DNA from 2 places in the Clostridium celatum genome. Region 1 is predicted to be linked to the other one. Evidence: predicted binding sites of a transcription regulator. Region 1 holds the regulator's gene; the other holds the start of a gene.

Region 1 (4,460 bases):
TAACTGCTTGGTTTACAGTTTCTCCTAAGTAAGCTTCTGCATCTGCTTTAATTTTTTGAAGTATCATTGCTGATATTTCTTGTGGTGAATAAACTTTATCATCTACATGAGTTTTATGGTCTGTTCCCATTTCTCTTTTTATTGAAATTATTGTATGTTCTGGATTTGTAATCGCTTGTCTTTTAGCAATTTGTCCAACCAATCTTTCTCCATTTGCTTGGAAAGAAACAACTGAAGGAGTAGTTCTAGCACCTTCTGAGTTAGTGATAACTACTGGTTCTCCACCTTCCATAACAGCTACACATGAATTTGTAGTACCTAAATCAATACCTATAATTTTTCCCATAATTTTTTCCTCCTCGAAATTACATATCTATTTAAAGATTTTCCTTAATTACTATTTTGCTACTGTAACCATTGAATATCTGATTACTTTTTCGCCTCTTTTATATCCTTTTTGATATACTTGAGCAACATCATTGCTATTTAAATTTTCATCTTCAACAACAGAAATTGCTTGATGTAAATTTGGATCAAATCCATTAGTTGTATCAATTTCTTCAACACCTAATTTATCTAAAGAGTTTAAGAAACCTTTTATAGTCATCTCAACACCCTTTTTAAGATCATCTACATTTCCATCTACAGCTAAAGCTCTTTCTAAATTATCAGCTACAGGAAGCATTTCCTTTAATACATCAGTACATGCATCAGTATATATTCCTTCTTTTTCTTTAGCTGTTCTTTTTCTATAATTGTCATACTCAGCTGTTAATCTAAGTAATCTATCTTTTAATGTTTCTAATTCATTAGAAAGCTTTTTATTTTCTTCTTTTAAATTTCTAATCATTGATAAATCATCTGATCCAGTGTTTTCTGAATTTTCTTCTTCTACTTCTTCATTTTCCGTAGACTCAGCAGTTTCTCCTACTGTTTCAGTTTCTTCTACTGTTTCAGCTTTTTCTAATATTTCTTCATCTTTTAATTCTTTGTTTTCTTCCATCCTTACACACCTCATCTCTTTTCATTCAATACTCTTGGTCCTGAAGACTTTTATTTAACTCCTTTATCACTTGTGCCATAATTGAGACTACTTTAGAATAATTAATTCTCTGTGGACCTATTAGTCCAATACTGCCAATTGGTCTTCCACCTAAAGAATACTCTGCTGTAATTACCGAGCAATCTTTTGCTTCAGGTATATAATTTTCATCACCAATTTTAATAGACATATCACCACTAGTTTCAAGTAACTCTATAACACAATCCTTATTGCTTATTAATTGAAGTACCTCTTTTGCCTTTTCAATATCGTTGTATTCTGGATAATTAAAAAGATTTGTTGTTCCTTCAACCACTAACTCTGATTTGGAGTTATTGTTTAAACTTTCATATAAAGCTGGAAGCATTGCATTAAATAAATCATCAAATCCTACTAATTCATTTTTTAGTCCATTAATAACCTCTAAGTTAATAGCTTCAATAGTTAAATTTTTAAGTTTACTATTTAATACTTCATTAATTCTACTTAGCTCATCATTACTTGGGGCATTTTTAACCTTGATTCTATGATTTTTTATAACTCCACTATCTGTTACAATTACTGAAATTAAATTTGTCTCATCAATTTTAATTAATTGAAGTGATTTTATATAACTTCTTTTCATTGATGGAGTTTGAACTATACATGTTAAATTTGTTAATTCCGATAATAAAACACAAGCTTCTTTTAAAATTGTATCAACTTCTTGCATAGCTGAGTTAATTAAATATTCTTTAATTCTAAGCTCTTCATCCTTACTTAACTTTTGTGTTTCCATTAGTTTATCAACATATAACCTATAGCCCTTACTAGATGGTATTCTTCCTGCTGATGTATGAGGCTGTTCTAAGTACCCCATTTCCTCTAAATCTGCCATTTCATTTCTTATAGTCGCAGATCCTACACCTAAATCATACTTTTTAGCTATTGTTCTAGATCCTACAGGTTCTCCCGTTACTATATAGTCATTAATAATGGCTTGAAGTATTTTTATTTTCCTTTCATCAATAGCCATCTCATCACCTCTATTTGTTAGCACTCATTTAAGTCGAGTGCTAATGACTACAATATCAATATATTCTTATTTGTTTTTTTTGTCAATTTCATATTTCTTTAAATTTTCAATTATTTTTTTGTATAATTTAGTTTTTTCTAAGTTTTCTCTTTCCATCTCTAAATTACTCCTTTTTTCTTAGCTTTTTAAATAGTCAACTATACAACCATTGAATTATCTATTTATCTAATATGAAATCAGACATAACAATATTAGATAATTCAATTCCTTTTGAAGTTAAATACATAAAATCATCTTTTACAACTAAAAGACCTTCTCTTATATTTTTCTCAATGACATGCTCATATATACTGTTTATATCTACACCAAATTTTTTATTAAATTTAGATAAACTTATCCCTGAAAGCATTCTTAATCCCATAAAAATAAATTCTTCTATTTCATCTTCTCTTGAATTTTTATGTTTTTCCATAACTACATTATCATTATTCTCTACTCTTTTTATATATTCATTCATATTATCTATATTAACCAATCTATATCCATCAATATAAGAACTACTTGCTAATCCTACACCAATATATTCACCTAAACTCCAATATACCTTATTGTGTTCACATTCTTTTTCAGGCAAAGCAAAATTAGAAATTTCATATTGGTGATATCCATACTTTTTTAATATATCTTTCGTCATTTTATCCATAATTCTTTCATCATCTTCTGACGGTATTTCTAATTTATTTTTTTCGTATAAAGAGTAAAATGCTGTACCTTCTTCAATAATTAAACTATATGCTGATATATGCTCTGGTTTTAACTCACATATTTTTTCCAATGTATATTTCCATATTTCTATTGTTAAATTTGGCAAACCATACATTAAATCTACATTTATGTTAGTAAACCCTATTTTTCTAGCTAATTTATAATTCTCTAAAAATTCATTAAAGGTATGTATACGACCAATTCTCTTAAGCAATTTATCATCACAAGATTGGAGTCCAAAACTTAATCTATTTACGCCATAATTTTTCATAAGCATTAATTTTTCTTCATTTACTGTTCCTGGATTGCATTCTATTGAATATTCTACGTTTTCCGATAAATTTAATTTTTCAACACAACTAAGTAACTTTTCTAATTCTTTTACTTCAAGATGCGAAGGCGTTCCTCCACCAATAAATATAGTTTTAATAATATAATTTGAACATTTACTTTCAATTTCTTTGACTAATGCATTTATGTAATCCTCTCTAAACTTTTCTCTCCCTGCAAAGGTAGGAAAATCACAATAAAAACATCTTTGTTTACAAAATGGTATATGTATATATAAGCTAATTTCTTTCATTATTTTCTCCTCCAAACTATATAATAATTTACTTAATAATATCTTCGATTATGAAAAAAGACATTGCTATTGCAATGTCTTTTCATTAACACATTTATTAGTCTACTTTAAGTACAGCCATGAATGCTTCTTGTGGTACTTCTACAGATCCCACTTGTCTCATTCTCTTCTTACCTTCTTTTTGTTTTTCAAGAAGTTTCTTCTTTCTTGAAATATCTCCACCATAACATTTAGCAAGTACGTCTTTTCTCATAGCCTTAACAGTTTCTCTTGCTATAACTTTAGAACCTATGGCAGCTTGAATTGGAACTTCAAACATTTGTCTTGGAATTATTTCTTTAAGCTTTTCAGCTATTCCCCTTCCTTTATGGTAAGCTCTTTCCTTTGGAACTATCATTGATAATGCATCGACTATATCTCCATTTAATAATATATCAAGCTTAACAAGTTCTGTCTTCATATATCCTTTAAATTCGTAGTCAAATGATGCATACCCTCTAGTTCTTGATTTTAATGTATCAAAGAAATCATAAACAATTTCATTTAACGGCATATCGTAATTTATAGATACTCTTGTTGTTTCAAGATATTCCATATCTATGAATGTTCCTCTTCTTTCTTGACATAAATCCATTATTGCACCAACATAATCTGTTGGAGAAATTATAGATGCTCTAACAACTGGTTCTTCCATATAATCTATTTCTGTTGGTTCTGGTAAGTTTGTTGGATTAGTTAAATCTAAAACTTCTCCATTAGTCTTAGCTACCTTATACACAACCGAAGGAGCTGTTGTTATAATATCTAAATTAAATTCTCTTTCTATTCTTTCTTGAATTATTTCCATGTGAAGTAATCCTAAGAATCCACATCTGAAACCAAATCCTAATGCTATAGAAGTTTCTGGCTCAAAATCTAGAGCTGCATCATTTATTTGTAACTTTTCTAAAGCTTCTTTTAATTCATCATATTTAGCACCATCTACTGGATAAATCCCTGAGTAAACCATAGGTACAGCTTTCTTATATCCTGGTAATGCATGTTCAGTTGGTCTA
Region 2 (4,460 bases), on a different contig from region 1:
TAAATCATAAACAGGAAGATTATATGGGATAGATTTACCAAATTTTTTTAAAATTTTATTTGTGTATGTAAAAAATATATTATATTCTTCTTTTCTTTTATATATTTTTTTTGAAAAAGCTCTATAGATTGCATAAATTAAGATTATAAGTGCTAAAAGTCTTGTTATATCAAAAATATTAAGTATTGCTGCAAGTAAAGTTAGCAATAGGGATAACAAATCTACTCCATATCTACCTTGTAAAAATTTCATATAAACACTCCTTATATTAAAATATAAATTTACCATAATTATAATATATTTTATAACCATGTACAATTTATATTATGAGAATAAATAATGAATAAAAAGTTAATAAAAAGAAATAATAAAAGCATAGTCATCTAGTTACAAAGTAACTAGAATTTGATTATGGGGCGTTGCAGCACAAAATGCAACGTCTTTTGTATTTTATAAACCTTTCGTAACCATAATAATGTTTACTTCGTATTTTATTATTAGAAGATAAAAATAATCTAATGATAAAATGAGGGGAAATATTATGATAAACAGAGATATAAATTTAACTTCATATACAGTACTTCAGCAACAAAGTGTAGCTAGTGGTATTCCAGATGGAGTTAATATTATAGATGCACCAAAGTTTTGGGATAGAGGTAGAAAGGGAGAAAATATTACTATTGCTGTTATTGATACTGGATGTGATATTACCCATATTAATTTAAAGGATAGAATAGTAGGTGTAAGAAATTTTACTGATGATGATAAAGGAAATACGAGTATTGTAACAGATTATGTTGGACATGGAACTCATGTTGCAGGAATTATTGCCGCAAGTGAGATAGGAAATGGAGTAGTAGGAGTTGCACCTAAAGCAAATCTTTTAATAATTAAGGCTTTAAGTAAAAATGGAGGTAACTACAACTGGATTGTAGATGGGATAAATTATTCAGTGAAACAAAATGTTAATATAATCTCAATGTCTTTAGGTGGAAAATATGACGATATTGCACTTCATGATGCTATAAAAAATGCAGTAAATAAGGGGATACTTGTAGTATGTGCAGCGGGAAATGATGGAGATGCAAAAGCTAAAACAACAGAATTAAGTTATCCTGCTGCTTATAATGAAGTAATATCTGTTGGGTCTATTAATGCAAATAAAGAAAGTAGTAGATTTTCAGCTTCAAATAATCAAGTTGATTTAGTTGCACCTGGACAAGGATATAATAATAGGGGAATATTATCAACAGCACCAGGAAATAAATTTGCTGAGATGCAAGGAACATCTATGGCAACACCGCATGTTGCAGGAGCATTGGCATTAATAATTAATTGGGCAGAAGATGTATTTAAAAGAAAATTAAGTGAAACAGAAATTTATGCACAATTAATTAAGAAAACTGTATCATTAGGATATGATAAAAATATTGAAGGAAACGGAATGTTATATTTAACTATAGATGATTTGATGGGGAAAATTATAAAAGATGATAAATTAATAAGTGAAATATTAAAAAATAGCTTCTAATAAAATAGAATTATTATTAAAAATATAAAACTGAAGTATTAGTAAATATTAAGATGTATATCAATACTTCGGTTTACATATAAATGAAAAATGTTTCAAAAATGTAAAAAATACAATTAATAATTTTTAAGGTATTGACTAAAAAAAAACAAGGTATATAATAAAAATATGTATTAGCACTCGAGTTTGGTGAGTGCTAACAATCAAGTATGTAAGGAGAGAGTTTTATGGAAACAAAACAATTTAAAGCAGAGTCTAAAAGACTTTTAGACTTAATGATTAATTCAATTTATACGCATAGAGAAATCTTCTTAAGAGAGCTTATATCTAATGCAAGTGATGCAATTGATAAAATTTATTATAAAGCATTATCATCAGATAATATAAGTTTTAATAAGGAAGATTATTTTATAAAGGTATCAATAGATAAAGATAACAGAATAATAAAAATATCTGATACTGGTATTGGTATGACAAAAGAAGAGTTAGATGATAACTTAGGTGTTATTGCTAAAAGTGGTTCTCTTCAATTTAAGAAAGAAAATGAAGCTAAAGAAGGTTATGATATAATAGGTCAATTTGGTGTTGGTTTCTATTCGTCATTTTTAATAGCAGATAAAGTAACTGTTATTACTAAAGCTTTTGGAAGTGATGAAGCTTACAAGTGGGAGTCTAAAGGTGTTGAAGGTTATACTATAGAGCCAGCTACAAAGGAAACTATAGGTACAGATATAATATTACATTTAAAAGAAAATACTGAAGATGAAAATTTTGATGAATATTTAAATGAATATAAAATTAAATCATTAATTAAAAAATATTCAGATTTTATAAGATATCCAATAAAAATGGATATAACTGAAAGAAAACTTAAAGAAGGAACAGAAAATGAATATGAAGATTACGTTGAAGAAAAAGTAATTAATAGTATGGTTCCTATTTGGAGAAAAAATAAAAGTGAATTAAGTAAGGAAGATTATGATAATTTCTATAATGAAAAGCATTTTGGATTTGATAAGCCATTAAAACATATTCATTTAAGTGTAGATGGAACTGTAAGTTACAATGCAATTTTATATATTCCAGAAAATATGCCATATGATTTCTATACAAAAGATTATGAGAAAGGATTAGAACTTTATTCAAATGGTGTAATGATTATGAATAAATGTTCTGATTTACTTCCAGATTACTTTGGATTTGTAAAAGGAATTGTTGATTCAGAAGATTTATCTTTAAATATTTCTAGGGAAATTCTTCAACATGATAGACAATTAAGATTTATTGCTAAAAATATAAAGAATAAAATAAAGAGCGAATTAGAAAAAATGCTTAAAAATGAAAGAGAAAGCTATGAAAAATTCTATTCTGCTTTTGGAAGAACATTAAAATTTGGTGTTTATGATAATTTTGGAGCAGAAAAAGAAGTTCTTCAAGATTTATTAATGTTCTATTCTTCAAAGGAAAAGAAGATGGTAACTTTAGATGAGTATGTTACTAGAATGTCTGAAGAACAAAAATATATTTATTATGCAACAGGTGAATCTATAGCAAGAATAGAAAAAATGCCACAAATCGATCTTTTACTAGATAAAGGATATGAAATCTTATATTGTACTGATGATATTGATGAATTTGCAATTAAGATGTTAATGAAATATAAAGATAAAGAGTTTAAGTCAGTATATAGCGATGATTTAGGAATAGAAAATAATGATGAAAAAGATTCAAATAATGAAAATGAAGAAGAAAGCAAAGCTTTATTTGAAACAATGAGAGAAGTTTTAAATAATAAAGTTAAGGCTGTTAAGGCTTCAAAGAGATTAAAGAAACATCCAGTTTGCTTATCAAATGAAGGTGAAATTTCAATTGAGATGGAAAAAGTTTTAAATTCTATGCCTAATAATCAAGGAGTAAAAGCCGATAAAGTATTAGAAATTAATGTTAATCATGAAGTTTATAATGCTTTGAAAGATGCCTATGAAAATGACAAAGAAAAATTAGGATTATACACAAATTTATTGTATAATCAAGCCTTATTAATAGAAGGTTTATCAATTGAAGATCCAGTTGAATTTACAAATAATATTTGTAAATTAATGAAGTAGATATGATAAAAAAATAGTAGTAGCAAAATAGTAATTTTGCTACTACTATTCTTATTTATTAATTTAATTCTGAAGTAAGTTCTGATAAAAGTTCTTGTACAGAAACAATTTTATTAATTTTATAGGCATTAGAACCACAGAATATTAAACCATTATCAATATCTCCAGAAACTGCATTAATTAAAGCTTTGCTTATACAATATGGTGTAGTCAGAGGATTACATGGAACTAAGCAATTATAACATTTGCTTATTTTTTTATGTTCTGAATTTAATGATTCTAAAAATTTGTTATTAATAGCTCTACCAGGCATTCCTACAGGACTTTTAACTATTTTAATGTCATCTTTTGTAGAATTTACATAAGCATTTTTAAAGTTTATATGAGCATCACATTCATCTGTAGCAACAAACCTAGTTCCAATCTGGACACCACTAGCCCCTAATGAAAGATATTTTTTTATGTCAGATGAATTAAATACGCCACCACCAACTATAACTGGAATTTTGCAGTTGTAAGTTTTTTCGTAATTAGCAATTTCTTCTAAAATAGAAGAAACATTATCATCAAAATTTATAATGTCATCATTAAGCTTATCTGCTTTAAACCCTAAATGACCGCCTGCCTCAGGACCTTCTATAATAAAACCATCTGCAACTTTATCATAATGTTTTTTCCAATAAGAAAAAATAAGTTTTGTAGCTTTTAATGATGATACTATAGGAAATATTTTTATAGAGCTACCTTTTGTATATTCTGGTAATTTTAGAGGTAAACCAGCGCCTGATATAATAATGTCAGCACCAGCTTCGATAGTTGCT

The links. The regulator HrcA, encoded in region 1, represses chaperone genes, less so after heat shock. The targets are predictions, from matches to a motif close to TGTTAGCACTCNNNNNNNNNGAGTGCTAACA.
Region 2: htpG (molecular chaperone HtpG) is a predicted target of HrcA. The motif match lies at 1,703-1,733, and genes of this name have one in related genera.

The regions. Positions count from the first base shown of each region.
Region 1 covers NZ_JAJKGM010000002.1:47,365-51,824, reverse strand. The annotation lists gene dnaK (molecular chaperone DnaK) at 1-346, opposite strand, end outside; gene grpE (nucleotide exchange factor GrpE) at 398-1,003, opposite strand; gene hrcA (heat-inducible transcriptional repressor HrcA) at 1,029-2,057, opposite strand; gene hemW (radical SAM family heme chaperone HemW) at 2,275-3,405, opposite strand; gene lepA (translation elongation factor 4) at 3,503-4,460, opposite strand, start outside.
Region 2 covers NZ_JAJKGM010000006.1:56,268-60,727, forward strand. The annotation lists gene LPC13_RS04335 (zinc ribbon domain-containing protein) at 1-252, opposite strand, end outside; gene LPC13_RS04340 (S8 family peptidase) at 542-1,531, shown strand; gene htpG (molecular chaperone HtpG) at 1,759-3,639, shown strand; gene LPC13_RS04350 (NAD(P)H-dependent flavin oxidoreductase) at 3,698-4,460, opposite strand, start outside.